Regions from separate parts of the Halomonas sp. H10-59 genome, predicted to be linked through region 2. Evidence: predicted binding sites of a transcription regulator. Region 2 holds the regulator's gene; the other holds the start of a gene.
The links. The regulator FNR, encoded in region 2, switches genes on or off when oxygen is low (the NO sensors DNR and NnrR bind a similar motif). The targets are predictions, from matches to a motif close to TTGATNTANATCAA.
Positions count from the first base shown of each region.

Region 1: hemN (oxygen-independent coproporphyrinogen III oxidase) is a predicted target of FNR. The motif match lies at 3,470-3,483, and genes of this name have one in related genera.

Region 1 is NZ_CP098828.1:4,502,548-4,517,641, forward strand. It holds gene NFG57_RS19680 (adenosylcobalamin-dependent ribonucleoside-diphosphate reductase) at 1-1,755, opposite strand, end outside; gene hemN (oxygen-independent coproporphyrinogen III oxidase) at 1,990-3,375, opposite strand; gene NFG57_RS19690 (cytochrome c) at 3,774-4,091, shown strand; gene NFG57_RS19695 (4Fe-4S binding protein) at 4,147-6,366, shown strand; gene nosZ (TAT-dependent nitrous-oxide reductase) at 6,368-8,254, shown strand; gene NFG57_RS19705 (nitrous oxide reductase family maturation protein NosD) at 8,309-9,682, shown strand; gene NFG57_RS19710 (ABC transporter ATP-binding protein) at 9,679-10,716, shown strand; gene NFG57_RS19715 (ABC transporter permease subunit) at 10,716-11,537, shown strand; gene NFG57_RS19720 (nitrous oxide reductase accessory protein NosL) at 11,680-12,183, shown strand; gene NFG57_RS19725 (Rrf2 family transcriptional regulator) at 12,487-12,954, shown strand; gene NFG57_RS19730 (hypothetical protein) at 13,048-13,641, shown strand; gene NFG57_RS19735 (EAL domain-containing protein) at 13,765-15,094, opposite strand, start outside.
Region 2 is NZ_CP098828.1:745,441-760,534, forward strand. It holds gene NFG57_RS03390 (DUF4212 domain-containing protein) at 77-334, shown strand; gene NFG57_RS03395 (sodium:solute symporter family protein) at 373-2,166, shown strand; gene NFG57_RS03400 (DUF294 nucleotidyltransferase-like domain-containing protein) at 2,269-4,092, shown strand; gene NFG57_RS03405 (3'-5' exonuclease) at 4,089-4,781, shown strand; gene NFG57_RS03410 (hypothetical protein) at 4,831-5,070, shown strand; gene ttcA (tRNA 2-thiocytidine(32) synthetase TtcA) at 5,457-6,416, shown strand; gene fnr (fumarate/nitrate reduction transcriptional regulator Fnr) at 6,576-7,316, opposite strand; gene NFG57_RS03425 (sulfite exporter TauE/SafE family protein) at 7,471-8,157, opposite strand; gene ccoS (cbb3-type cytochrome oxidase assembly protein CcoS) at 8,154-8,384, opposite strand; gene NFG57_RS03435 (heavy metal translocating P-type ATPase) at 8,381-10,855, opposite strand; gene NFG57_RS03440 (FixH family protein) at 10,855-11,379, opposite strand; gene ccoG (cytochrome c oxidase accessory protein CcoG) at 11,379-12,797, opposite strand; gene ccoP (cytochrome-c oxidase, cbb3-type subunit III) at 12,914-13,858, opposite strand; gene NFG57_RS03455 (CcoQ/FixQ family Cbb3-type cytochrome c oxidase assembly chaperone) at 13,855-14,067, opposite strand; gene ccoO (cytochrome-c oxidase, cbb3-type subunit II) at 14,070-14,687, opposite strand; gene ccoN (cytochrome-c oxidase, cbb3-type subunit I) at 14,711-15,094, opposite strand, start outside.

The DNA.
Region 1 (15,094 bases), 1.0 Mb from region 2:
CGCGTCGGCGGTGATGAAGTAGTCGGGCAGGTCGCTTTCCACCGCGTCGGCGTGCATGAAGTGGCGGTAAGCGGCAAGCTCGAAGGACACCACCTCGACCTGCTCCTTGGTCTTCTTGCCGGCCTGGATCACGTTGCGGAAGTAGCGATGGGAGAACGACGGCTCGATACCGTTGGAGGCGTTGTTGCCCAGCGACAGGCTGATCGTCCCGGTGGGGGCGATCGACGAGTGGTGGGTGAAGCGCGCACCGTGCTCGGCCAGCTCCGCCACCAGCTGCGGCTCGACCTCTGCGATCTTCTGCATATAGCGGCTGTAGCGCGCGTGCAGGATACGCCCGGGCACCTTGTCGCCGACCTCGTAGCCGTCGCGGCCGAGCTCGGGACGCTCGCGCAGCATCTTCGGCGTCAGCTCGAACTCCTGCTCGAGGATCGGGGCCATGCCCTTCTCGCGGGACAGCTCCAGCGCCTGCTTCCAGCCCTCCACGGCCAGCACTCGGCTGACTTCCTCGGTGAAGCCCAGCGACTCGGCCGAGCCATAGGGCATCTTGAGCATGGTCATGGTCGAGCCGAGGCCCAGGAAACCCATGCCGTGGCGGCGCTTGGCCTCGATCTCGCGGCGCTGGCCGGACAGCGGCAGGCCGCTGATCTCGACCACGTTGTCGAGCATGCGGGTGAAGATCGCCACCACCTCGCGGTACTTGTCCCAGTCGAAGCGCGGCTTGTCGCCGAACGGATCGATCACGAAGCGGGTCAGGTTGACCGACCCCAGCAGGCAGGCGCCCTCCGGCGGCAGCGGCTGCTCGCCGCAGGGGTTGGTGGCGCGGATCTCTTCGCAGAACCAGTTGTTGTTCATGCGATTGACCTGGTCGATCAGGATGAACCCGGGCTCGGCGTAGTCGTAGGTGGAACGCATGATGGTGTCCCACAGCTCGCGGGCCTTGATCACCTCGACCACGCGGCAGGCCACGCGACCTTCGGCGTCCTGGGTGTAGCCGTCCTCGATCACCGGCCAGTCGCGGTAGATCAGCTCGCTGTCATCGACGTCGCCCTTCTCGCCCTCGTGCAGCGGGAAGGCCAGCGGCCAGTCGGCGTCCTGCTTCACCGCTTCCATGAACTCGTCGGTGATCAGCAGGCTCAGGTTGAACTGGCGCAGGCGACCGGCCTCGCGCTTGGCCTCGATAAAGTCGCGCACGTCGGGATGGCCGACGTCGAAGGTGCCCATCTGGGCGCCACGACGGCCGCCGGCGGAGGCCACCGTGAAGCACATCTTGTCGTAGATATCCATGAACGCCAGGGGGCCGTTGGTGCCGGCACCGGCGCCGAACACGAAGGCACCCTTGTGGCGCAGGGTCGAGAACTCGTAGCCGATGCCGCAGCCGGCCTTGAGCGTCATGCCCGCATCCACCACGCTGTCGAGGATGTCGTGCATGGAGTCGCGAATGGTCCGCGATACCGTGCAGTTGATCAGGCTGACCGCGGGCTTGTAGCCCTCGGCTCCGGCGTTGGAGGTGATCCGGCCTGCCGGCACGGCGCCGTTTTCCAGCGCCCAGCGAAACTTCGGCAGCCACTTGTCGGCGGCGTCGCCCTCGACGGCGGCCAGCGCCTTGGCCACGCGGTCCCAGGTGGCCTGAAGGTCGGCGTCGACGGGCTGGCCGTGGCGGTCCTTCAAGCGATACTTGGCGTCCCAGATGTCATACGAGGGGCCCTGCATGGGAACCTCCTGCGACAGGGCGGCGGCCTTGGCGGATGTGGTCATGAAAGCTTGTCTCCGATGAAGTTACCGGCAAATAAACGGGGTCGTAAAGGGGCGGATGCGCGCTCCGGATAAGCTCGGGCACCCTACCAGATATAGTAAAATTTTCGACCGGCGGCACAATATAAACGAAAAATCGGGCCATGGAAGACCCGATCGTTAATTCGGCTTTGGCGCATGAAAGGTAGCGCGGGCTACCCCGGGCGTCTCGCCCCGGGGCAGTCGCGATAGAGCCGGCTAGACGGTGCGCGAAAAGCGCCCACTGCCGGGGACCAGGTAGGCATCGAAGGCCATGGCCACGTTGCGCATCATCAGGCGTCCTGCCGGCAGTACCTTGAGCGCTTGCTGCTTGATCTCGATCAAGCCGTCGGCCTGCATCTCGTCGAGCTGGTCGAGGGCGCTGGCGAAATGCGTGCGGAAGTCGATAGCGTGACGGGCCTCGAACTCGGCGAAGCGCACCTCGCCGTGACACATCAGCGAGGTGATCAGTTCGGCACGCAGCTGGTCTTCGTCGCTCAACCGATAGCCCCGCAACACCGGCAGCCGCCCGGCCTCGAGGTGCTCGGCGTACTCGGCGGTGGTCTTGACGTTCTGGCTGTAGGCGTCGCCGACCTTGCCGATGGAGGTGACCCCGAGCCCGATCATGTCGCACTGGGCGTGGGTCGAGTAGCCCTGGAAATTGCGCTGCAGGGTACCGTCGTGACGGGCTCGGCTGAGTTCGTCCTCGGGCAGGGCGAAGTGGTCCATGCCGATATAGACGTAGCCCGCCTGGGTCAGCCGCTCGATGGTCAGCTCGAGCAGCTCGAGCTTGCGCCCGGGCGGCGGCATGTCCTCGTCGCGGATCAGCCGCTGGGCCTTGAACAGCGACGGCAGGTGGGCGTAGCTGTAGGCGGCGATGCGGTCGGGTCTCAGCGCCACCACCTTGGCCAGGGTGGCGTCGAAGCTGTCGCGGGTCTGCAGCGGCAGCCCATAGATCAGGTCCACCGACACCGAGGCGAAGCCGGCGTCCCGGGCGGCGTCCACCAGGGCCGCCACCTGGGCCTCGCTCTGCACGCGGTTGACCGCCTTCTGCACCAGCGGATCGAAGTCCTGGACGCCGAAGCTCAGACGATTGAAGCCCATCTCGCGCAGTTCATGGATCTGGGCGGGGGTCACCGTACGCGGATCCACCTCCAGCGAGAATTCCCGGCGCTGCTCCGGGGCGAACCGGAAGTGGCGCGCCAGGGCGTCGATCAGCCCCTTGAGCTGGTCATTGGACAGAAAGGTCGGGGTGCCCCCACCCAGGTGCAGCTGGTTGAGCTCCCGGGTCTCGTCGAACAGCGCCGCCTGCAGGGCGATCTCGCGCTTGAGCAGCGCCAGGTACTCAGCGGCACGCTCGCGATTGTGGGTAATGATCTTGGAGCAGGCACAGTAGTAGCAGAGGCTTTCGCAGAAGGGCACATGGACGTAGACCGACAGCGGCTTCGGCTCCCCCTGCTGGCTGCGCTCCACCGCCTGGCGATAGTCGGCGACGCCGAAACCGTCGTGGAAGTGCGGCGCGGTGGGATAGGAGGTGTAGCGCGGCCCTGGACGGTCGTACTTCTCGACCAGCGCACGCTGAAACGGCAAAACATCGGATGACATCGACAAGGCCCCTCGTGACACGACCGCCCGACGGCGGCATCTGTCGGCATTGTCGCACGTCGAATCGGCACGTCCCGGCAAGACGAAGCCAGACATGACCTGCATCAAATCACGCCAGCGGCATCACGGCGCTTGCCCCTGTGGCGTGTTCTCGCCCGAGGTAGTGCAAACGCGAGCCAACCGCAATGATGCCCCTGCCATCCCAGTGATCCCAATCAAGCATAGTACGGAAGACGTACCTCTCCCCGCCTAAAGTTGACCAACGTCATAGGGTATTGTCGCTGAGCGCTCCAATACTCGAGAGTCCCAAGGGACATCCCGCACAAACCGTGATGCCTGACCCAAGCCGCACGCCGCTTGCGTCAGGTATCACGCCCCAAGACCGAGGAGCGCTCATCATGAAATGGATCCCCCTGGCCGCGCTTGGCGCCGCCTGTCTGTTCAGTCTCAACGCCCAGGCCGCCGGCGACGCCGCCGCCGGTGAAACCAAGATCGGCGCCTGCGCCGCCTGCCATGGCACCGACGGCAAGGCCACCGGACCGATCTATCCCAACCTGGCGGGTCAGAACGCTCCGTACCTGGAAAGCGCGCTCAAGGCCTACCGCGAGGGTCAGCGCGGTGGTGGCATGTCCGCCATCATGGCGCCCCAGGCGGCGGCCCTGTCGGATCAGGATATCGCCGACATCGCCGCCTACTTCTCGTCGCTGACGCCCTGATCCCACCCTGGTGCGCGAAGCGTCCTCGGGGCGCTTTGCGCCTCGAGGTCATGCCATGACCCAAGCCCCCCGCCAATTTCCCCGCCACTGGTCTTCTCCCCTGCGCCTGCTTGTCGTGCTGTTGGCGATGTGGTTGAGCCTGCCCGCCCTGGCGCTGGAATTCGATCAGTATCCCGGTGACCTTGGCAGCGCCAAGGGTGACCTCGCCCTGTTTCAGCAGGCCTTTCCCGGCACCGACAGGGTCGAGCCGGTGACCGACCTCCCATGGCCGGTCAACGCGCTCTACCGTGGTGAAGAACTGGTCGGCTACGCCTTCGAGAGCGCTGAAGTCGCACCGATTCCCGCCTACTCGGGCAAGCCGGTCAACCTGCTGATCGCCATCGATCCTTCCGCCAGCCTGCGCCTGGCCAAGGTGCTCAATCATTCCGAGCCGATCATGCTGGTCGGCATCCCGTCAGAGCGCCTGGACGACTTCGCCGGCCAGCACCTGGGTACCTCGGTGACGTCGCGCCTGGAGGTGGGAGAGGACGTCGATGCCATCTCCGGCGCCACCGTGACCGTCATCGTGGTCAACGACACCATCATGCGGACAGGACGCCTGGTCGCCGCCGCCCTGGGGCTGATCGATGACCCCGCGGCAGCGCCAATCGCCCGTGTGCGCGACGAGGTCTACGCGCCCGCCGACTGGCAGGGCCTGCTCGACCAGGGGGCACTGGGTCACCTGACTCTGAGCCAGGGAGAGGTCGACGACGCCTTCGTCGGCACCCCGGCGGAGCACTACCTGAGCGGCCAGCGTCCGCCCCGCGACGCCACCTTCATCGATCTTTACCTGGGCTACCTCAATGCGCCGAGCGTGGGCCGCAATCTGCTCGGCGAGCGCGGCTACGACCAGTTGATGGCGAGCCTCGCCCCCGGCGAACACGCCGTTGCCCTGCTCGCCGATGGCAGCTTTTCCTACAAGGGGTCGGGCTACGTGCGCGGCGGCATCTTCGATCGTATCGAGCTGGTCCAGGGCAACGCCTCGATCAGCTTCCACGACAGCGACCAGCGCCGCCTGCCGCGTCTGGCCATCGACGGAGCCCCCGCACTAAGCGAACGCGACATCTTCGTGATCCACGAGGACGCCCACTTCGACCCGGGCACGCCCTGGCGGCTGAACCTGCTGGTGCGCCGGGCCTCGGGGCCGCTGACCCAGGAGTTCACCCGCTTTCATCTCGACCAGGCGCTGCCCGAGGCCTTTATCGAGCGTCCCGAGCCGGTGGAGCCCGCCCCGCTGTGGCTCGAGATGTGGCAGCAGAGTCGGCTAGAGCTGATCGGGCTTGGTGCTGGACTGGTGACGCTGTCACTGATCCTGGCGTTCCAGGACGCCCTGGCGCGTCGTCCGCGCCTGCTGCGCCCGCTGCGCAAGGCCTTCCTGCTCTACACCCTGGTCTATATCGGCTGGGTCTCGCTGGCCCAGCTCTCGGTGGTCAATGTGCTGGCGCTGATCCATGCCGTCATCCCTGCCGTCGCCAATTCCGCCAGCCATGGCTTCAGCTGGTCGGCCTTCCTGATCGACCCGCTGATGTTCGTGCTGTGGGTCTTCGTGGCGGTCACTCTGGTGCTGTGGGGCCGCAGCATCTTCTGCGGCTGGCTGTGTCCCTTCGGTGCGCTGCAGGACCTGGTCAACCAGCTCGCCCGTCACCTGAAGGTGCCGCAACTGACGCTGCCCTTCGCCGTGCACCGGCGGCTGTGGGTGGTGAAGTATCTGATCCTGTTTGGCCTGGTCGGGGTGTCCTTCTACGACCTGGGACAGGCGGAGCGGCTGGCCGAGGTCGAGCCGTTCAAGACCGCCATCACCCTGCACTTCCTGCGCGACTGGGGCTATGTGCTCTACGCCGTGGCACTGATCGCAAGCTCGGCCTTCATGCACAAGGCCTACTGCCGCTACGTCTGCCCGCTGGGTGCGAGCCTGGCCATCGCCGGTCGCCTGCGCCTTTTCGACTGGCTCAGGCGGCACCGTGGCCAGTGCGGCACGCCCTGCCAGATCTGCGCCAACGACTGCGAGCTGGTGGCCATCCATCCCGACGGCCGTATCGAGGCCTCGGAGTGCCACTACTGTCTGGACTGCCAGATCACCTACGACGACGACCGTCGCTGTCCGCCCCGGGTCAAGCGCAGAAAGCGCCTGGAACGGAATGCGGCGAGGACGCACGGCGACGTGGGTGACGCAGAACCCCGCGGATCAAGCCAGGACGGCGACCCGCGGCGTATACCCTGCCTTGAGGAGAACTGAAGTGAGTGACGATTCCCGCAGTATCCAGAATCTGGCCCGACGCCACTTTCTACGCAACAGTGCGGTGACCGGCGTCGCCGGCGCCGGCCTTGCCAGCGGAGTGGTCGGCGGTGTTGGCACCAGCGCCCTGCTCGGCAGCCGCAGCGCCCGCGCCAGTGAAGGCGACGCCATGGTGGCCCCCGGTGAACTCGACGAATACTACGGCTTCTGGAGCGGCGGCCACTCCGGTGAAGTGAGGGTCCTGGGCATCCCCTCCATGCGCGAGTTGATGCGCATTCCGGTGTTCAACACCGAGAGCGCCACCGGATGGGGCATCACCAACGAGTCTAAGCACATCCTCGGCGAGTCCGCGCGTTTCCACAACGGCGACGCCCACCACCCCCACGCCTCGCTCACCGACGGTCGTTATGACGGCAAGTACCTGTTCATCAACGACAAGGCCAATACCCGGGTGGCGCGGATCCGCCTCGACATCATGAAGACCGACAAGGTCACCACTATTCCCAACGTCCAGGCCATCCACGGCCTGCGTCTGCAGAAGGTGCCCTACACCAAGTACGTCTTCGCCAACGCCGAGTTCCCGATCCCCCAGGTCAACGACGGTCGCGACCTGGAGAATCCTGCGAACTACTACACCATGTTCAACGCCATCGACGCCGAGACCATGGAGGTGGCCTGGCAGGTGATCGTCGATGGCAACCTGGACAACACCGACGCCGACTACACCGGCCGCTTCGTTGCCTCGACCTGCTACAACTCCGAGAAGGGCATGACCCTGGCCGACAGCATGCGTGCCGAGCGTGACTGGGTGGTGGTGTACGACGTCGAAGCCATCGAGGCCGCCGTCGAGAAGGGCCAGTTCGAGACCCTGGGCGACTCCCCGGTGCCGGTACTGGACGGACGCAAGGGCTCACCGCTGACCCGCTACATTCCGGTGCCCAAGAACCCCCATGGCCTGAATACCTCACCCGACGGCAAGTACTTCATCGCCAACGGCAAGCTGTCGCCGACGGTGTCGATCATCGCCATCGACAAGCTGCCGGCGCTGTTCGCCGACGAGATCGAGCCCCGCGACAGCGTAGTCGCCGAGCCAGAGCTGGGCCTGGGGCCGCTGCACACCACCTTCGACGGTCGCGGCTTCTCCTACACCACCCTGTTCATCGACAGCCAGGTGGCCAAGTGGAACATCGAGGAGGCGATCCGCGCCTACAACGGCGAGGACGTCAACTACATCCACCAGAAGCTCGACGTGCACTATCAGCCGGGCCACAACCACGCCAGCCTGTGCGAGACCCGCGATGCCGACGGCAAGTGGCTGGTGGTGCTGTGCAAGTTCTCCAAGGACCGCTTCCTGCCGGTGGGACCGCTGCACCCGGAAAACGATCAGCTGATCGACATCTCCGGCGACACCATGAAGCTGGTGCATGACGGCCCGACCTACGCCGGGCCCCATGACGCCATCATGATGCGCGCCGACCAGCTCAACCCGATCCAGGTGTGGGACCGCCAGGATCCGTTCTTCGCGCCCACCCGCGCCATGGCCGAGGCCGACGGTATCACCCTTGAGAGCGACAACAAGGTCATCCGCGACGGCAACAAGGTGCGCGTCTACATGACCTCGGTCGCGCCCCAGTACGGCATCACCGAATTCAAGGTGAAGCAGGGTGACGAGGTCACGGTGGTGATCACCAACCTGGATACCGTCGAAGACCTGACCCACGGCTTCTGCATGGTCAACCATGGCGTGTCCATGGAGATCGGTCCGCAGCAGACGTCCAGCGTCACCTTCACCGCCGAACGCGCCGGGGTGCACTGGTACTACTGCAACTGGTTCTGCCACGCGATGCACATGGAAATGTTCGGTCGCATGCTGGTGGAGAAGGCCTGAGGAGCGGCCGGGCCGGGCGCCGATGGCGCTCGGCCCGGCCCAGGCGACATCACCATGTTTCGAGCTCTCTCCTTTCCTGCAGGTGGCTCGGCATCCGGCCGAGCAACACCGATGGCGCTGGCCCTGACCGCAGGGTTGGCGCTACTGGCGATACTGAGTCCCAGCGAGGTGCTGGGCGCTGAGCTGAAGGTGACCGCGGGCACACCGCTCAAGCGCTGGGTCGAGCAGGCCGAGCCCAACGATATCCTGCGGCTCGCACCGGGCCACTACACGACAGGCCCGGTGATCATCGACAAACCGCTTAGCCTGGTCGCCGACGGTGCCGGTGTGGTGATCGATGGCGGCGGCAGCGGGACCCTGCTGACCTTGCGCTCACCTGGCATTTCCCTGTCCGGGCTGACCCTTCAGCACTGGGGCGCGGACCTGACCGCCATGGATGCGGGCGTTCACGTGGAAAGGACCGCCCATGGCGCCAGCATTGAGCGTTGCCGGCTGTCCGGCCCTGGCTTCGGCATCTGGCTCGATGGCGTCGACGACGCCCGGGTCCTCGACAATCAGATTCGCGGCGATACCCGGGTACGCTCCCAGGATCGCGGCAACGGCGTGCAGCTATTCAATGCGCGTCGGGCGCTGGTCTCCGGCAACGATATCCGCCAGGTGCGCGACGGCGTCTATATCGACACCAGCAGCGACAGCGTGATCGACGGCAATCTGCTCGAAGACCTTCGCTACGGCGTCCACTACATGTACGCCCACGACAATAGCGTGACCAACAACCTGACCCGTCACACCCGCACCGGCTACGCCCTGATGCAGTCCCGTGGGCTGACGGTGAGGGCCAATCGCTCCATCGAGGATCGCAACTACGGCATCCTGATGAACAACATCACCGAAAGCCGGATCATCGACAACGACATCATCGGCGTGCGCCAGGCACGCGACGCCCATGACCGGGGCCTGGTCAGCGGTGGCGATGGCAAGGCCATCTTCGTCTACAACGCCCAGTTCAACGTGATTCGCGGCAACCGCCTCGAGGACAGCGACATCGGGCTTCACCTGACCGCAGGCTCCGAGGACAACCGCATCAGCGGCAACGCCCTCATCCACAATCGCCGCCAGGTGAAGTACGTGGCCACTCGACAGCAGGAATGGTCCGAGCACGGTCGCGGCAACTACTGGAGCGACTACCTGGGCTGGGACCTTGACGAGGACGGCATCGGCGACACCCGCTACCAGCCCAATGACGCCATGGACCAGCTGCTGTGGCGACACCCGGAGGCCAAGGTGCTGATGGCCAGCCCGGCGGTGCTGGCGCTGCGTTGGGTACAGCGCGCCTTCCCGGTATTTCGCCCCGCCGGCGTCAGCGACAGCGCCCCCCTGATGACGCCTTCGAGACCTCGTTCCGCCACACGGACATCCTATCCATGACCCGCGCCACGACCTGCGCCATCGTCTTTGACGACGTCAGCCTGGAACACGGCGGCGTGACCCGCCTGTCCCATCTCAGCCTCGAGGTGAACAGGGGCGAGGTGCTCGGCCTGCTCGGCCACAACGGCGCCGGCAAGACCACCAGCATGAAACTGATGCTGGGACTGCTGTCGCCCACCCAGGGAAGTCTCAGCGTGCTTGGGCAACGGCCGGACCGAGCCGGCGACCGTGCCTTTCGCCAGCACCTGGGCTACCTGCCCGAAAATGTCCGCTTCTACCCCAACCTGAGCGGGCGAGAGACCCTCACCTACCTGGCCCGACTCAAGGGTCGGCCCACGACAGAGGTGGACGAGCTGCTGGTGCAGGTGGGGCTTGGTGGGGCCGCCGACCGACGCCTGGCGACCTGGTCCAAGGGCATGCGCCAGCGCCTGGGGCTGGCCCAGGCGTTGCTTGGCGAGCCTCGGCTGCTGCTGCTCGACGAGCCCACCAGCGGGCTCGACCCCGCCGCCACCGAGGCGGTCTACGCCACCATCGGAATGCTGAAGGCGCGTGGCGTGACGGTGGTGCTGTCTTCCCACCTGTTGCCGGGGGTCGAGCCGGTGATCGATCGTGCGCTGATCCTCGGCGAGGGCAAGTGCCTGGCGCTGGGCGACCTGGCGAGCCTGCGCGAACGCTTTGCGCTGCCCTACGTGATCGAGATGCGTGGTGCTCCCCAGGATCTGGCACTAAGGCTGATTCGCGAGGGCATCCCCGCCCGCTCTTCGTTGGCGGACGGCGGTCGACTGCGACTGGAAGTGGCCCCCGAGCACCGCATGGACGCCTTGAGGCTGTGCACTGCCTTTAAGGGGCTCAAGGATCTGGAAATTCGCCCCCCCAGCCTCGAGGCACTGTACCGACGTGTCCAGGACCCCAGCGGCCGCGATCCAGGCAATGGCAGTGACGGGAGCAGCGAGAGCGACGCCAGCGACCGCTACCAGGTGATCGACGAGTCCGACCACACCACCGTCTCACTATCCGCCGAGGACACGCCCTGATGCGCCTTCTACTGACCATCGCCCACAAGGAATTCCGTGACGGCCTGCGCCACCGCTGGGTGCTCGGGATCGCCGTGCTGCTGGGGGTACTGGCGCTGGGCATCGCCGCCTTTGGGGCTGCTGCCAGTGGCGGTACCGGCTTTACCGGCCTGTCCACCACCCTGATCAGCCTGTCGACGCTGTCCATGCTGCTGATTCCGCTGATCGCATTGATGCTGGCCTACGACGCCATCGTCGGCGAGGACGAGGGCGGCACCCTGCTGCTGCTGGCCACCTACCCCATGTCGCGACGTACCTGGCTGCTCGGCAAGTTCATGGGCCACGCCTGGGTGCTGGGCCTGGCCACCCTGTGCGGCTTTGCGGTCGCTGGCGTGGTCATCGCTTTCGCCACACCGGAAACCGCGCTGGCCGAGGTAGCCGCAGGGCTCACTACCCTGATCGTCTCCAGCGTGCTGCTGGGCTGGTCGTTTCTGGCCCTGGCCTACTGGATCAGCGCCCGTGCCGGCAGCAAGCAGGCTGCTGCCAGCCAGGCCCTGATCACCTGGTTCGTGTTCGTGCTGGTACTGGACCTGGCCCTGCTCGCCCTGCTGGTAGGCGTGCGCCAGGGAGGGGCGTGGCTGCCCTGGCTGATGCTGGCCAACCCGGCCGAGTGCTTCCGACTGCTGGTGCTCTCGGCGGTCGAGCCTCATCAGGCCTCCGCGATCACCGCCCTGGCCAGCGCCACCCCCAGGTCGCCCTTGCTGCTGGCGCTGCTGCAGGTCGTCTGGGTGCTGCTACCCCTGGGTCTGGCGATCAGGCGATTCGAGCATCGAGCGCTGTAACCCGCGCGCCTAGCTCATCGGAAAGCCGACGCTGCCTGCCAGCCATTACTGCGGGTTATTGCTGCTGGCTTTTGCTGCCAGCGGTCCCCCCACTCCGTCCGCCAGGACGCTCGCCTGGAGAACTCCCATGTCCCTTCCTTCTATGCTGCAACGCTTTGCCATCGGTGGCCTGATGCTGTTGTTGATCGGCTGCAACGACGGCACCTCTGACACGACTATCGGCCCCGCCCCCATCGGTGATGACGACATCTGCCATGTATGCGGGATGTTGATCGAGGCCATGCCAGGCCCCAAGGGAGAACTCGCACTCGATGGTGACAGCGAGGTCACCAAGTTCTGCTCGGCGGCGGAAATGCTGGTATTTCTTCTTCAACCCGAAAACGTCGAACGCCTTGCCCATGCCTGGGTTCATGACATGGCTCGCACTGACTGGGATCACCCCGGAAATGGTGCCTTTATCAGTGCACAGGAGGCCTGGTACGTGTCTGGCCATTCGCGGCCCGGCGGCATGGGACATCCGCTGGCGACCTTTTCCACAAGAAACGATGCGGAGGCTTTTCAGAGCGACCACGGCGGCATCATCGAGCGCTTTGATGAGCTTGAAATCGACCAGTTAACCCATATGAGCCGAGCAAACCACCCTTGAATAGGTATAGAAAATCCCGCAAATATGCAGCGACAAAAGCCGACCAAAAAAATTGCTAAATTTATGGATTTACCATGCTACATTCAAGAGACAATAAGATGGATGGAACATCCATGACAAGGAGTTAAACCGCGCATGTTATCTCATTGATATAGGTCATCTGGCGTAGGAATAATCGCACATCGCTACGCTTTAATGCGCCAAGCCTGCGTGAGATTTCTCGTCCCTTGCTAGAGTCGAAAGCATGAGCGAAAGCCTCCCTTCTCTTTACCAAGTCGCCCAAGGGGCGCCGGGGCACGACCAATGCATCTGACAAGATTTACCGACTACTCATTGCGCGTTCTGATGTACCTTGCCGAATCCGGCAGCGAACGCACCACGATCGCCGAGATCGCCTCACGCTTCGAGGTCTCACGCAACCATCTGATGAAGGTGGTTCAGGAGCTCAGTCGCCTTGGCTATGTCTCCGCCGTCCGTGGCAAGCACGGGGGACTGTCGCTCAAGCAGGCGCCGGGCAGTATCCACCTCGGCGCCCTGGTCAGGGATACCGAACATAGCCTCGCCCTGGTGGAGTGCGAAGGGGACGACAGCGCCTGCTACATCGCGCCCATCTGCCGCTTCAAGCAGATCGCCAACGAAGGGTTGACCGCATTTCTGGAGGTCCTGGATCGCTACACCCTGGATGACCTGATGACCCCTCAGTGCCGCCAGCGCCTGCACACCCTCAAGCTGATCGAGCTCGAGCCGGAGCCTGAAGCCGAGCCCGCCTGAGGCGACGAGGCAAGACAGGGTAACGCCACGACAGCGTACTCCGAGAATGCTAGCCTCCTGACCTCTGAGTTCTCTCGGTCGTCAGGAGCCAGCATGCCGATTCCGCCATTGTTTTCACCTCGCCGCGCCCGCCTTCTTCGCCTGAGTGTCGCCGCCGCACTGGTCTCCGTACTCGGCCTGACGGGCATCAGCACGCAAGCCATGGCGGTGGATTTCGATACCTCGGCCCACCAGACCCACCAGGACTGGCAGACCTTGATCGCGACCCTCGGCGACGAGTCCCATGTGCGAGCGGTCCAAAGGACGAGCTACAGCGACGCCATGCTCAGCGTCAACGCCACGCCAGGGCATTGCCGCACGCCCTGGATCGAGGTCAGAAGCGACCTTGGCCAGCGCCAGGCCGTGAGCGAAGTGGTCAATCGCGTTCCCATCGACCTGCTGGTAGACGAGCAACGTGCCCAGACCGGCACGGCGGTGCTGTCCACCCAACGCGGTGACGACGGCCTCTACGTGCGCGTGAATGGCATCGACATGGACCTGCTGGCCTCGCGTCTCGCCACCGGTGAGCAGCTGCATCTGCGCCTGCGCATGACGCCCGATACCAGCGACTACTGGTTCATGAGCTTTTCACTGAATGGCGCCTTTACGGCATGGCAGCGGATGCAGACCCTGTGCAGGGCTTCCTGATCCGGCAGCAATTCCAGAGGCAATATAAAGGTGCGGGCGTCATGATGCCTGAGAGGGCTAGCGGCGCGCCTGCTTCGGGGACCTTCTTCGGGGACCTTCCCCGAATAGGTCCCCTGAAGCCGCTCAGGCGGGCCGCTCCATCGCCTGCAAGGTATCTCCCAGACCATCTTGCCGCTGCCCATCGCGGCTCAACCAGCGCCGCGCGAAGTCATCACCGCTCAAGGGCCGTGACAGCAGATACCCCTGCCCAAGATCGCAACCCAGGGCACGCAGTGCCTCGAACTGCGCCGGCGTCTCGATGCCCTCCGCCACCACCGTTAGCCCCAGACGATCGGCCATGGCGATGATGGTGGCGACGATGGCGTGATCGTTGCTGTCGGTCAGCATGTCGCTGACGAAGGACATATCGATCTTGACCGCCTGTACGGAAAAGCGCTTGAGGTAGGCCAGCGAGGAATAGCCGGTCCCGAAATCGTCGATGGCCAGGGCGAATCCCTGCTGGCGCAGGGTGTCGGTGATGCGTATCGCCTGCTCTGGGTCTTTCATGAAGCCGCTTTCGGTGATTTCCAGCCCCAGCAGCGAGGGGGAGACGCCAGCCCGGGCGGCGATCTCGCAAAGCTTGATTGCCAGCTCGGGATCCTCGAACTGGGCCGCCGCCAGATTGACGTAGAGTCGCTCGGGAAGCCGGTCCAGCGATGCCTGCTGCCACTGCTTCAGCTGTCGGCAGGTCTGCTCCATGACCCAGCTGCCGAGGGCCTCGATCATCCCTTGTTCCTCGGCCACGGCGACAAATTCCATCGGGCTTATCCATCCCAGTTCGGCGTCGTGCCAGCGACACAGTACCTCGGCGCCGATCAGGTCCCCGCTCTTGAGGTCGACACAAGGTTGAAAGCGGAGCTCGAGACGTTTCGTGTCCAGCGCCTCACCCAGTCGAGAAGCAAGCACCAGTCGGCGCCGCAGATCACGTCCCATCTCAGGTGCGTAGAAGCGGTAGCCGCTGCGGCTTTCCTTGGCATGGTACATGGCGATGTCGGTGTGCTTGAGCAGCTCCCTGGAGCTATCTCCGTCGTCGGGGAAGAAGGCGACGCCGATGCTGACGTCGACGTTGAATCGATGCCCCTCATGCACCACCGGGTCATTCAAGGCGCTGAGCAGACGCCCCACGACCTGGGCGGCTCCGATCTCGTCGGTCTGCTCCACCATGACGACGAACTCATCGCCCCCCATCCGCGCCAGGCTTTCCAGCCTGCCAAGGCAACCGCTGAAGCGAGCGGCCACCTCCCTGAGCACTTGATCACCGACGTCGTGGCCCTGACCGTCGTTGATCTCCTTGAAGCGGTTGAGGTCGAGGAACATCAGGGCCACCCGATATTGCTCGGTGCGAGCCCGGGCAATGGCCGCCTGCAGACGCTCCATGAAGTGGACCCGGTTGGGAAGACCGGTCCCGGGATCA
Region 2 (15,094 bases):
CTAGTCTGCTTCTCGAGCCTTTGTGTCGTCTTTGCGGCGGCATTTGGCGATCAAACCACTTCTTGAGGGTAGCCTTATGCTAGACAAGAGCGCACAGGCCTACTGGAAACGAAACATACGAACCATCCTCGGCTGTCTGGCCGTATGGTTCATCGTCTCCTATGGCTTCGGCATTCTGCTGGTGGATGTACTCAACAATATCCAGTTCTTTGGCTTCAAGCTCGGCTTCTGGTTTGCACAGCAGGGATCCATCTACACCTTTATCGTGCTGATCATTTTCTATGCCTGGAAGATGAACAAGCTCGATGAAGAGTACGACGTCCACGAACAGTGACACCCGCAAAATAACGTCAATGAACGGGAATTGATTCCATGGATGTACAACTACTTACCTATATATTTGTAGGGGCGTCCTTCGCGCTCTACATCGGTATCGCGATCTGGTCGCGTGCCGGGTCTACCAAGGATTTCTACGTCGCCGGCGGCGGCGTCCACCCTGCCGCCAATGGCATGGCTACCGCGGCAGACTGGATGTCGGCGGCCTCTTTCATCTCCATGGCGGGCCTTATCGCCTATCTGGGTTACGACGCCTCGGTCTACCTGATGGGCTGGACCGGTGGCTACGTCATGCTGGCCATGCTGCTGGCGCCTTACCTGCGCAAGTTCGGCAAGTTCACGGTGCCGGACTTTATCGGTGACCGTTACTACTCGAATATCGCCCGTACCGTGGCGGTCATCTGCGTTATTTTCGTGTCCTTTACCTATGTCGCCGGTCAGATGCGCGGCGTCGGTATCGTCTTCGCCCGTTTCCTCGAAGTCGAGGTCAATCTGGGCGTGGTCATCGGCATGGTCATCGTGTTCTTCTACGCGGTGCTCGGTGGCATGAAGGGCATCACCTACACCCAGGTGGCTCAGTACTGCGTGCTGATCACCGCCTTCATCGTGCCGGCGGTGTTCCTGTCGATCATGATGACCGGCCACGTGCTGCCGCAGACCGGGCTCGGTGCCACCTTCGTCGATGCCGCCGGCAACGACAGCGGCCAGTACATTCTCGATCGTCTCGACGGTCTGCTGACGGATCTGGGCATCACGCCCTACACCGACGGCAGCCAGCCGATGATCAACGTGTTCTTTATCACCGCCGCCCTGATGTGCGGTACCGCGGGTCTGCCCCACGTCATCGTGCGCTTCTTCACCGTGCCGCGGGTGCGTGACGCCCGGGTCAGCGCCGGCTGGGCGCTGGTGTTCATCGCACTGCTCTACACCACCGCTCCGGCGGTCGGCGTGTTCGCCCGCACCAACATCATCGAGACGGTACACGAGACCAGCTACGAAGAGGCACCGGCCTGGTTCAAGAGCTGGGAAGGCGTGGGCCTGATCGGTTGGCTCGACAAGAACGACGACGGTCGTGTGCAGATGGGGCCGGGCGCACCGTTCGAGGGCAAGCCGACCTTCGAAAGCGGCCCGCTGGAAGAGGAAACTCCTGGCGAGCACGGGCAGCGGGTGGTGACCAATACGCCTACCGACAGCCCCAACGAGGTCTATATCGACCGCGACATCATCGTGCTGGCCAACCCCGAGATCGGCGGCCTGCCGGCCTGGGTGATCGCCTTGATGGCCGCCGGTGGCGTGGCCGCGGCGCTGTCCACCGCAGCCGGTCTGTTGCTGGTGATCTCGGCGGCGGTGTCCCATGACCTGATCAAGAAGCAGATCAATCCCAACCTCAGCGAGAAGGGGGAGCTGCTGGCGGCGCGTAGTGCTGCTGCGGTGGCGGTGGTGGTAGCCGGCTACTTCGGCATCAACCCGCCGGGCTTCGTGGCCCAGGTGGTGGCCTTTGCCTTCGGTCTTGCTGCCTCGTCCTTCTTCCCGGCGATCCTGCTTGGCATCTTCGACAAGCGCATGAACCGCGAAGGGGCCATCGTCGGCATGGTGCTGGGTCTGAGCTTCACCTTCATCTACATCGTCTACACCAAGTTCATCAACACCGATCCTTCGATCTGGTGGTTCGGCATCTCGCCGGAGGGTATCGGTACCCTCGGCATGATCCTCCACTTCGTTGTGGCCTTCGTGGTCTCGCGGGCAACCGCGGCACCGCCGGAGCACATCCAGGAACTGGTGGAGAACGTGCGTGTGCCGAGAGGCGCGGGTGAGGCCCACGCTCACTAGAGCGGGCCATCAGGCAGGGGCGTCGGCCCACCATCCGTCGCCCCCTGCCAGACGACAACACTCCCCGACCCCGGCCTCGCCGGGGTCGGTCATGGAGCAGACATGATCGACATCGACTTCACTCATCCACCGTTTTCATTGCTCGACGAGGCCGAGCGCGAGCGGGTCCTGGGCGGGCTGGATATCGCCTACTACGGGCGGGATGACGTGATCCTCGATGCAGGGCAGTCCGGCGAGTTCGTCTTTGTGATCCACAAGGGCGAAGTCGCCGAACTGGACCCGGCCGAAGGCCCCGCCGGGGGGCGCATCGGCCACTACACCGGGGGCGATCTGTTCGGTGCCATCAGCGTGATCAACGGCCAGAGCCGTTACCGCTTCGTCGCCGAAGAAGAAAGCCTGTGTTATCTGATGCCGCACACCTTGTTTCTGTCGCTGTGCGAGAACAACGCCGCCTTCTCGGACTACTTTCACCAGCGCCTGATCAGCAAGACGCGCTTGCTGGCCGAACGTCGCGCCGAGGGCGGCGTCACCCTGGCCGGATTCATGCTCGCCCGGGTGAACGAGTGCATGCGTGAGCCGCTCAAGGTCGGCTCGACGACATGCATTCGCGACGCCGTGCTGACCCTCAAGGACAAGGGCGCCGACAGCCTGCTGGTCGAGACGCCCGACGGTCCTGGCATGCTGACCAAGACCGACCTGCTCGAGGCCCTGGTGCTGGAGGGGTGCGACGGTAATGCCGAGGTCGGTGGCATCGCTCATCTGTCGCTGGTGACGGTGGATGAAAGCCAGTACCTGTTCGAGGCACTGATCGAGATGACCCGCCACAAGGTGGCCAGGGTGGTGGTGCTTCAGGGCCAGCGGCTGATCGGTGTCGTGGAGCTGACCGATGTGCTCAGCTTCTTTTCCAGCCGCAGCTACGTGGTCAGCCTGCAGGTCGAGCAGGCGACGACCCTGGCCTCCCTCAGCGAAGCAAGTCAGCGTGCGCCGGAGCTGGTCGAGGCGCTGATGGCCCAAGGGGTACGCATGCGCTTCGCCATGGGCATGCTGTCGGCGCTCAATGGGCGCATCATCAGCAAGGCCTGGCACTTCTCGATGCCGGCCCCTCAGCGCGAGCGCGCCTGTCTGCTGGTGCTCGGCAGCGAAGGGCGCGGCGAGCAGATCTTGAAGACCGACCAGGACAATGCGCTGATCCTGGCCGATGACCAGCAGTGGGACGAGCTCAGTGCAGATACCGCGCGGTTTACCAGCGTGCTCGACGATCTGGGCTATCCGCGCTGCCCGGGCAACATCATGGTCTCCAACCCCCAGTGGATCGGCACCCTTGCGCAGTGGCGAGGGCGCATCCGTCGCTGGGTCAGCGAACCCGACGGAGAAAGCCTGATGCGTCTGGCGGTGCTTGCCGACGCCTCGGGGGTGGCCGGTGACTTTGCCCTGGTGGACCGACTCCACGACGTGCTGATCGAAGAAACACGGGGCAATGAACTGTTGCTGACCCATCTGGCGAGGGGGGTGTTGCGGTTCTCGACGCCCTTGACCCTGTTTGGAACGCTGAAGAAGCCCGAGCACGGTGTCGACATCAAGAAGGGTGGGATCTTTCCCATCGTCCACGGTGTTCGCACCATGGCGCTGGAGTGCGGGCTGCGTGAGACCTCGACCCACGACCGGCTGGCGGCGCTGGCGTCACTCGGGCGCATCGAGCGAGTGGTGGCGGAGGATCTCGGCGAGGCGTTGTCGCTGTTCTGTGAGCTGCGGCTTCGGGCGCAGCTGGCCTACCGGCGCGACGATGCCCGGGCCACGGACGCCCCGGACAGGGTGGTGGTGCAGTCGCTCAATTCACTGGAGCGGGACCTGCTGCGCGAGGCGCTGCATCTGGTCAAGGAGTTCAAGGCCAGCCTGTCCCACCGCTATCACCTGGAGTATGCATGAGTGTCGAGGCAGCCCCCCAGGGCAAGCTGCCTTGGCGTCAATGGTTTCGCTTGGGAGAGTACCCGATGCTGAGAGCGATCAGGCGTGTGGCCGACAGGCGTCGGCAGGCCGATGGCGATTTCGCCTGGCTGTTCAATCCCTATACCGGCGATGAGCTGGTGTCCCTGGACTGCGAAACCACCGGTCTGGATACCCGTCATGCGGAGCTGGTGTCCATCGCTGCGGTACGCATTCGTGACGATCGCGTCTTGACCAGCGAGTCGCTGGACCTGCGGCTCGCGCGTCCTGCCAGCCTGAGTGGAGACTCCATCTGCATCCATCGCCTGCGAGGGGTCGACCTGGAAGGCGGCCTCGAGGTGCGCGAGGCCTTGACGACGCTGCTGGAATTTATCGGCAATCGCCCATTGGTCGGCTGGTGTATCGACTTCGACCTGGCCATGCTGGATCGCTACCTGAAGGCGGAGTTTGGCTTCTCGCTGCCCAACGCCACCATCGACGTGGCCCAGCAGTACCGCAAGCGGCTGCGCCGAAGTCACCCGGAAATCGAGGTGCAGCCGACCTTTGAACAATTGGCAGAGCGACTGGGAGTCCCGATCATGGGACGCCATACGGCCCTGGGCGACGCCGTCACCACCGCGCTGATGCATCTGCGCCTGGAGAGCGGGGCACTCACGGCGCCATCGCGCTGACCCGGTGCCACCCGCACCGGCAACCATTCACCTGCAAGGAGATCCTGTCATGAGTCTGCACGCCATGTTGACCCTTCTCGAGCCCACGCTGCTGGCGCTGGGCCTGGTCTCGGTGCTGGTGGCCTACCTCCAGTACTATCGCCGTACCCGGGACCTGTGGGGCATGGTCAAGTTCTGGGAGAAGCGCCTGACCCTGACCGTGCGCGAGTTTGGCTGGCAACGTGCCGGCATCCTGCTGCTGTTGCTGGGCGTGGTGGTGCGCTATCTGCTGGCGCTGAACGTCGTCTAGGGCTTGTCTGAAAAGTGCCTGCGCTCGGTAATACGGCGTTAAAAATCGTCTGGTGCGCCAGCCCGGTCAAAATGCTCATTTACACCCCGTAAACTGCGCTTTCTCACCGATTTTTGCCTTGTCTAACCTTCGCTCGTCGACTTTTCGGACAGCGCCTAGGGCCTGGCTGACAGGCACTTGCGTTCTTCGACTTGCCAGACCAGGCCACGACGCGCAAGGGCGCCACTACGGCGGTGTCGTCCTTGGCGCTTTCCGATGTGCTGCCGACGAAAAGCCTCTCCCGTATTGTCCTCGCCGGGGTAAGCGGTCGCTGACCTCTTCGCCACTAAAGCGTCCGGATGGTAGACTGGCGCCTCTTTCATTTTCAGCCGTGATGTCCCGCTCCCATGTCGCCACAGTCCGCCTCCGCCACCCTGTTCGATCCCCGTACCCCCGAGGATGACCATCTCTCGATCGATGCCGGCGTCAGCCCGGCCGACCCTGCTACGGATGGCGATCAGACGGAAGCCCAAGTTCAGGCCAAGGCACGGCGTGAGTTCAACAAGCTGCAGAAGCGCCTGCGCCGCCAGGCCGGTAACGCCATCATCGACTACGGCATGATCCAGGAAGGCGACAAGATCATGGTGTGTCTGTCTGGTGGCAAGGACAGCTACACCATGCTCGAGATCCTGCGCAGCCTTCAGCGCAACGCGCCGGTCAACTTCTCGCTGGTGGCGGTGAATCTGGATCAGAAGCAGCCGGGCTTTCCGGAGCATGTGCTGCCGAACTATCTGGACAGCATCGGCGTGGACTACCACATCCTCGAGCGCGACACCTATTCGGTGGTGAAGGAGAAGACGCCGGAGGGCAAGACCACCTGCGCGCTCTGCTCACGCCTGCGGCGCGGCTCGCTCTATGGTTTCGCCGAGGAGATCGGGGCGACCAAGATCGCCCTGGGCCACCACCGCGAGGACATTCTCGAGACGCTGTTTCTGAACATGTTCTTCGGTGGCAGCCTCAAGGCGATGCCGCCCAAGCTGCTCTCCGACGACGGCAAGAACATCGTTATCCGCCCGCTGGCGTACTGCCGCGAGGCCGATATCCAGGCCTACAGCGAGGCGATGGAGTTCCCGATCATCCCGTGCAACCTGTGTGGTTCCCAGCCCAACCTGCAGCGCCAGGTGGTCAAGGAGATGCTGGCCGAGTGGGAGGTCAAGCATCCCGGGCGCCTCGAGAGCATGTTCAAGGCGGTGACCAATGTGGCGCCGTCGCAGCTGGCGGATCGGCAACTGTTTGACTTCGAGGGGCTGGAGGCCGTACAGGCCGAACGCCAGGCCCGGCGCATCGACGTGGTGGATGCCGGCTGATCTCGCCAACAGCGAATGTGCAGGACGCCATGACAGCAAAAGAGGCCGCATCTCCGGAGGCGGCCTCTTTTTGTCATACGCCATCTATTACGCTCTGCTTTCCAGATCCTGGATACCGGGCCCTGCCGGCCAAGCCCGGCACACTGCCGCCAGGCCCGCTCAGGTAACTTCGGTGTCGGCCAGGGTCGACAGCGCGGTCAGGTCGAGGATATTGACCTCACGTCCCGATACCGCCACCAGATCCTGCTGCTGGAAACGCCCGAGGATACGGCTGACCGTTTCCACCGCCAGCCCCAGGTGATTGCCGATGTCGGCGCGGGACATGGACAGGCGGAAGCTGAACGGCGAATAGCCGCGGCGGCGGAAGCGGTCGGACAGGCCGAGGAAGAAGCAGGCCAGGCGCTGATCGGCGGTCTTGCGTGACAGCAGCTGCATCATCCGGCGGTCCTCTCGCAGCTCCTTGCTCAGGGTGCGAAACAGCTGGGCACGCAGCTCCGGTAGGGTCTGGGTCAGCGCATCGAGGCGGTCGAAGGGAATCTCGCACACCGTGGTGGTCTCCAGCGCCACCACGCTGCCGGGATAGCGGCCGTCGTCGATGCCATCCAGGCCAACCAGTTCACTGGGCAGGAAGAAGTTGGTCAACTGAGCTTCGCCGCTGCCTTCGGTGGTGATCTGCTTGAGACTCCCCGATCGGACCGCGAAGACGCTGGTGAAGCGATCTCCCTGCTCGACCAATCGTGTGCCTTTCTTGATCGGCGGGTGACGACGGATGATGGAATCGAAGCGCTCGAGGTCGGCGGTCTCCAGCGACAGCGGAAGGCATAAGGAACTCAGGCTGCAGGACTCACAGCGAGTCTCATGCAGCATGGGACGCCGCCGATCTTGGGCCGTAGGACTCATTCGCAGCTCCTGTGGATCTGGGATCGATATTGACTGGGCCATGGGGAGAACAGACGTCGCCCGTACAGCACGTTGATGGCACTATTCTACACCCTCAGATCAGCTAAAAGTGGCGTCTACCTCTTTAGGATTAATAACTTAGAGGTAGGATGCGTCATTGATGCAGCCCAGTCCAAAGTTGCCAGACGGCAAAGGCGATGATCATGCCAGCGGCGGCGAGGCGTGTTGCCCGATGCGCCAGCAGGGCCTGCATTTGTCTGGCGGCGAGGCCCGTCACCACCAGCGCCGGAAGCGTGCCAAGACCGAAGCTCGCCATCAGCAGTGCGCCCTCGAGGGGTTCGGCCCGTGCCAGGCTCCAGGCCAGCATCGAGTACACCAGGCCACAGGGCAGCCAGCCCCAGATGGCGCCCAGCGCCACCGCCTGGGGCAGACGCACCACCGGCAACAGGCGTCTGCCTGCGGGTTCCAGGTACCTCCAGAGGTGACGCCCCAGTGCCTCGACGTGACGCAGGCCTTTCCATAGATCGGCAATGTAAAGCGCCATCAGGATCAACATCAGGCTGGCGACGATCTGCATCAGGCCACGCAGGGTCGGCGAAAGGCCGATCACCGAACCCAGGGTGGCAACCAGAGCGCCCGCCACACAGTAGCTGGTGATACGACCTACATTGTAGCCGAGCACCAGAGAGCCCACCCGCCAAGGTTGACGCATGCTGGTGGGGATGGCAAAGGTCAGAGCGCTCATGATGCCGCCGCACATGCCAATACAGTGTGCACCACCAAGCAGACCAAACACGAAGGCCGCCATCATGGGAGGCAGTTCCAGGCCGGTAGGATTCACTCAGGCCCTCTGGACGATGGATCACGATCGGATGTCTGCGCAGGCGTTTCGGACGAGGAAGCGCCGTCATCGGCACTGCGAGTGTCGTCTTCATCTTCGAACAGGATGCGATAGGCGGGGCCTTCGAGGTCCTCGAACTGGTCGTTGCGCACCGCCCAGAAGAAGGCCCAGACCGCCAGGCCCAGCAGGATCAACGACAAGGGTATCAACAGGTAAAGGATGCTCATGGGCCGGGGCTTGCGGTGACGGGTGAAGGTGTCGCGGTCGGCCTGGTGCGTCCGCGCCGCAGACGCAGGGCATTGCCGATGACCAGCAACGAGCTGAGTGACATGCCGATGGCGGCAAGCCATGGGGGCACGAAGCCCAGCGCCGCTGCGGGCAGCGCCACGACATTGTAGAGCACCGACCAGGACAGATTCTGGCGAATGATGCGACGGGTCTGGCGGGCCACCTCGATGGCTTCGACGATACCCGTGAGCGGTTCGCCCAGCAATACAAGATCGGCGCGGGTGCGGGTGAGGTCGCTGGCCCCGGCCATGGCGATGGCAAGGTCGGCGCCGGCCAGTACCGGCACGTCATTGATGCCATCACCGACCATGGCCACCTTTTCGCCCTGTGCCTGCCGCGCCTTCAAGTGCCCGAGCTTGTCCTCGGGGGAGGCCTCGCCACGCCACTGACCGACGCCCAGCGTGCGCGCAAGCTGGCCAACGTTGACGGCGCGGTCGCCCGACAGGATCTCGATGGCAAGCCCTCGCTGGGCGAGGGCGGCGAGGGTCTCGGCGGCGTCGTCACGGGGCTGATCGTCGAGCTTGAACCAGGCCTGGGGCTTGCCTTCGCTGGCCAGCAGCAACCAAAGCCCTGCGCCAGGGAGCTCAGGAACGGGTTGGCCCAGGCAGGCAAAGTGCGGCTGGCCCAGTCGCCAGCGCCGGCCGTCGATCACGCCTTCCACGCCCTGGCCCGGGTGATTGCGCAGTTCGCTGGCCTGGCAGCTGGCGTCGCGCCAGGCAGCGAAGGCGCGGGCGATGGGGTGCTCCGAGCCGGTCTCCAGTGCCGCCGCCAGTGCTAGATGCCGGCGCTTGGCGGCAGCGTCCATCTCGCCATTGTTGGCGCTTCCTTCGTCGTCGCTCAGCGGCCGGTGTTCGGCGAGTTGCATACGCCCCCGGGTCAGGGTGCCGGTCTTGTCGAAGACGACGCGATCGAGGCAGGCCAGGGTCTCCAGCGCATCGGCTCGGGTCACCAGTACCCCGGCACGTCTCAGCCGGCCGTGGGCCACGGTCAGGGCGGTGGGGGTCGCCAGCGCCAGGGCGCAGGGGCAGGTCACCACCAGTACCGACAGGGTGATCCACAGGCTGCGGCTCGGGTCGATCAGGCTCCAGACCAGCGCCACCAGGGCGGTGATGACCAGCAGGTTCAACACGAAGCGATGGGCCACCTGCTCGGCCAGGCGGGCGATACGTGGACGATGGGTGAAGGCACGGTCGGTGAGATCGAGAATGCCGGCGGCGCGGGTGTCGTCGCCGACGCGGGTGACCATCACTTCGATCGGGCTGTCCATGCACAGGGTACCTGCGTGCACGGCATCTCCCTGGCGACGCAGGAGGGGCAGCGATTCGCCGGTCAGCAGCGACTCGTCGATCTGGGCAAGACCCGAGGTCAGGTTGCCGTCCGCGGGAATCTGGGCGCCGGGACTGACCCGAACCCGGTCACCCGGGACCAGCCGACTGGCGGGGATGACGCGTTCATCGCCATGCTCGTCGAGGCGCACCGCAGCACTTGGCAGGGCACTGGCCAGGGCATTGCCGCTACGGCCGTAGTGAGTACGGGCGCGAGACTCCAGGTAGCGTCCGAACAGCAGGAAGAAGGTGAACATGCTGACTGAGTCGAAGTAGCGGTCACCGGAGTCGCTCACGACCGACCAGGTGCTGGCGATAAAGGCCCCACCGATGGCCAGGGCCACCGGCACATCCATGCCCAGCACGCGGGTTCGCAGATCACGCAGGGCGCCGACGAAGAAGGGTTGGGCCGAGTACAGTACCACCGGAGTGGTCAGCGCCAGCGATAGCCAGGCAAACAGGCGCTCGAACTCGGTGCTGAGATCACCGCCGTCGACGTAGTGCGGGATGGAAAACATCAGCACCTGCATCATGCCGACGGCCGCCACGATCAGGCGCCTTATCATCTGGCGCGACTGTTGCTTGAGCCGCTGCTGGGCCTGGTCCGGCTCGTAGGGCTGGGAGGGATAGCCGATGGCGGCCATCTCGGCCAGCAGGCGCGACAGCGACAGGCGTTCGGGATCCCAGCGCACCTGAAGGCGGTGCTGGGAAAGATTGACAGCGCAGCTCTCCAGGCCGGCGAGGGCATTCAGGCGGTGTTCGATCAGCCAGGCGCAGGCGGCGCAAGTGATGCCATCCACCGCCAGGGTCGCTACCTTGGTGTCGCCATCCTGACGCACGAAACGATCCTGCAGGCCCGGATCGTCGAATACCTGATAGCGGGCCTCGTCGGCGGGTGTCGGCGATGGGCGCTCCGGCAGGGCGGTGCGAAAGCGATAGTAGCTGTCCAGGCCGCCGCCGACGATGGCCTGGGCCACCGCCTCGCAGCCCGGGCAGCACAGCGGATGGCGCTGGCCATCCAGGGTGATCGACCAGGGTGCTGTGGCCTCCACCGGGGCGCCACAGTGGTAGCACGAGGCCGCCATCAGAGTCCCGGTGTCAGGCGCACGGAGGTCTCACGCGGGAACTCTGCCTCGCCGGTCAGGCGCCATTCAGGCTGCTGTCCCGACGCGCCTTCTGCGTGGGGCTGCAGCTGAAGGTACCAGCGATAGCGCAGATTGCGCTCGAGGGTGCCGACATAGTGGCCTTCACGGGTGTGGGTCAGCACCAGTGCCCGGTCGCGGGCGCCATCGGTGGGGAACTTCAGCGCCAGATCCAGCCGCTCTGGGCGTTCGTCGCCATCGAGCGTTACCACCACGTCGCCGGTGGTGGCGTCGATGCGCAGTTCGGCCGCCAGCCCCAGCGCCTCGGCACGTTGCTGCTTTTCGAGCTGGACGTTGATGGCCAGACCTTCCTTGTAGTAATCGTCCGGCACCGAACCGTCGAAGTAGCGGATCGAGAAGGCCAGGTAGACCATGCTGAAGGTGACCGACGACAGCAGCAGGGCGATCAGGAACCAGGGCCAGAACTGCTTGTACCAGGGCGGCACCTGGGGATCGGACAGGGACATCAGGGGGTAACTCCTATAAAGCGGCTTTCACGTTCGATGGCCACGGACGGATCGTCCTCGGCGAGGACGCGAACGCTGATATCGGCACTGCGTTGTTCCATCTGATCAGGATTCACGCTCAAGGTCATCACCAGTTGGCGGGACTGGTTGGCGGGAACTTCGATGGCGGTGGTGTCGCTCTCGAGACCTTCGATGCCGGCTACCTCGATCACGTAGCGATGAGGGCGGTTGTCGAGGTTACGCACGGTCATGGCGTAGGAGTTGGCGATGCGTCCATCGGTCAGTGTCTGGTAGAGCCGTGCGCGATCGCGCTCCACATCCACATCCAGCGGTGTGCGGTCGGCGATGGTCCAGACGAACAGGCCGATCATCACCACCAGGGCGACCAGATAGCCGATCAGTCGAGGCCTCAACAGGTGGGTCTTGTTGCCGTCGAGGGCATGCTCGGTGGTGTAACGCACCAGACCACGGGGGTAGCCCATCTTGTCCATGACGCTGTCGCAGGCGTCGATGCAGGCGGCGCAGGTGATGCACTGGTACTGCAGACCGTCGCGGATATCGATGCCGGTCGGGCAGACCTGAACACAGAGGTCGCAGTCGATGCAGTGGCCAAGGCCCTGCTCTGCCGGGTCGGCGTTGCGCTTGCGCGGGCCGCGAGGCTCCCCGCGGTGGTAGTCGTAGGACACGATCAGGGTGTCGCGATCGAACATCACCGACTGGAAGCGGGCGTAGGGGCACATGTACAGGCAGACCTGCTCGCGCAGCCAACCGGCGTTCAGGTAGGTGAAGACGATAAAGAAGCCGACCCAGAAATAGGACCAGCCGCTGGCCGAGAGGGTGGCAAGATCCAGCACCAGGCCACCGATCGGGGTGAAGTAGCCGACGAAGGTGATGCCGGTGGCCGCCGAGATGATCAGCCAGATGGCGTGCTTGGCGCTCTTGCGCCAGGCCTTGTCGGCGTCCCAGGAGCGCTTGTCGAGCTTGATGCGACGATTGCGCGGCCCCTCGATGCGGTGCTCGACCCAGATGAACAGGAAGGTCCAGACGCTCTGGGGGCAGGTGTAACCGCACCATACTCGACCGGCAAAGACGGTGATGAAGAACAGGCCGAAGGCGCAGATGATCAAAAGCCAGGACAGCAGCACGAATTCCTGGGGGTAGAAGGTGGCGGCGAAGATATGAAATTCGCGCCCCGGCAGATCAAACCAGACCGCCGGTCGATCACCCCAGGGAATCCAGGGCAGCAGCAGAAAACCGAGCATCAGCGCCCAGTTGGCGACCCGACGGACACGCTGGAACACGCCTTTGATCTCGCGTACGTAGATGTGCCGGCGGCTCTCGTACATGCTCTGGCTGTCGGGGGAATGGTGCGACACCGCAGGGTCGGTGACGTCGTGGGCAGGGATCTTGTCGCTCATGGCAGACTCACATCGCGTCGATGGGGCCGAAGCCCCAGTCTAGCGATTGACGGGTAGGTGGGTGGCGAGTGCGGCCAAGCGCCGCACTCGCCGCGGGAGCGATCCCGCTGGGGTCACTACTGACTCTTCTGGTCTTGATTCTGGCTCAGACCATAGACATAGGCGGCGACCAGGTGGACCCGCTCCTCGCCGATGTAGGCGGCCTGCGCCGGCATATGGCCATTGCGGCCGTTGCGCAGCGTCTGACGCACGGAGTCGGCCAGGCTCTGGCCCGGTGCCTGGTACAGCCAGCTGTCGTCGGTCAGATTGGGCGCGCCCAGCGCCTGGTTGCCGGTACCGTCAGGCATATGGCAGGCGGCACATACCGAGGTGAAGACGGCGCCGCCTTTTTCGGCACGTTCGGCGTCCTCGGCCTGGCCGGACAGCGACAGCACATGCTGGGTCAGGTTCTCGATATTGTCCGCGCCGAGCTGCTGCCATGACGGCATCAGGCCATTGCGTCCGTTGTTGATGGTGGTGACGATGTGCTCGGGCTCGCCGCCGTAGAGCCAGTCGTCGTCGGTCAGATTGGGGAAGCCGTAGCCGCCCTTGGCGTTGGAACCGTGGCAGATGGCGCAGTTGTTGAGGAAGATGCGCTCGGCCACCTGCATGGCGTCACCGTCCTGGGCGAGTTCCGGGATGGGTACCTGCTGGTACTTCTCGAAGATCGGTGCAAAGCGCTCTTCGGCCTGGGCGACCTCTTCCTCCCACTGACCTTCCTGGCTCCAGCCCAGCACACCGGCGAAGTTGCCGAGGCCCGGATACAGCACCAGATAGCCCAGGGAGAAGATCACCGTGGCAACGTAAAGCTGAAACCACCAGCGAGGCAGCGGGTTGTCGTATTCGTCGATACCGTCGGCGGTGTGGCCGGTGGTCTCGACGGTGCCGTCGGCGTCAGGGCGCTTGTCGGTCTTGCGGTTGGCCCACAGAAGCCAGAACGCAAAGCCGATGGTGCCGAGCGTGATGACGATGATCCAGGCACTCCAGAAGCCTGAGAGGGCATCACCCCAAAGCGTATTCATGTGTTCTTCTCTCCCCTGTCCTCTCGGGAATCGGCCTGTCGCTCGGCCGTGCGGTCACGATTCGGTTGTTCGTCGTCGTCGGCGAACGGCAGCTGCGCCGCCTGATCGAACTCGCGCTTGCGGCGGCTCGAGTAGGCCCAGGCCACCAGGCCCAGGAAGGCGATCAGCAGGATGCCGGTCAAGATGCCGCGAAAGGTTCCGATATCCATGGTTACGGGCTCTTCGCCGAGCTGGGCAACACCGTGCCAAGCTGCTGCAGGTAGGCGACCAGGGCGGTGATTTCACGCTCACCGCGGACCTCGCTGGTGGCGTTGGCGATCTGCTCGTCGGTGTAAGGCACGCCCAGTTTCTGAAGGGTGCGCATCTTGGCCGGGGTGTCCTCGCCGTCCAGGGTGTTCTCGAACAGCCAGGGGTAGGCCGGCATCACCGATTCCGGCACCACGTCCCGCGGGTTGTAGAGGTGGGCACGATGCCAGTCGTCACTGTAGCGACCGCCGACGCGGGCCAGGTCCGGGCCGGTGCGCTTGGACCCCCACAGGAAGTTGTGCTCGTAGACGGATTCACCGGCCACACTGTAGTGGCCATAGCGCTCGGTCTCGGCACGGAAGGGGCGAATCATCTGCGAATGACAGCCGACGCAGCCTTCGCGGCGATAGATGTCCCGGCCTTCCAGTTCCAGCGCGGACAGCGGCTCGAGGCCCTCGACCGGCTCCGTGGTCTGCTTCTGGAAGAACAGCGGTACGATCTCGGCCAGGCCACCGAAGCTGATTACCACCAGCACCAGCACCGCCATCAAACCGATGTTCTTTTCTATGATCTCGTGTTTCATGTCAGTCTCGGTCCTTCGTTGACTCAGGCGGTCTGGGGCAGGGGCGCGCCGCGCTTGGCGGAACCCTTGACGGTCATGGCCACGTTGACGGCCATGATCAGCATGCCGGTCACCCAGAAAAGGCCACCGATCAGGCGCACGATATAGCCGGGGCCGCTGGCCTCGACGGTCTCGACGAAGGTGTACATCAAGGTGCCGTCTTCGTTGATGGCGCGCCACATCAGGCCCTGCAGGATGCCGTTGACCCACATCGCGGCGATGTACAGCACGGTGCCGATGGTGGCCAGCCAGAAGTGCACCGCCACCAGCTTGACGGAGTACATCTCGGTGTGACCGAACAGGCGTGGAATCAGGTGGTACATCGAGCCGATGGTGATCATCGCGACCCAGCCGAGGGCGCCGGCGTG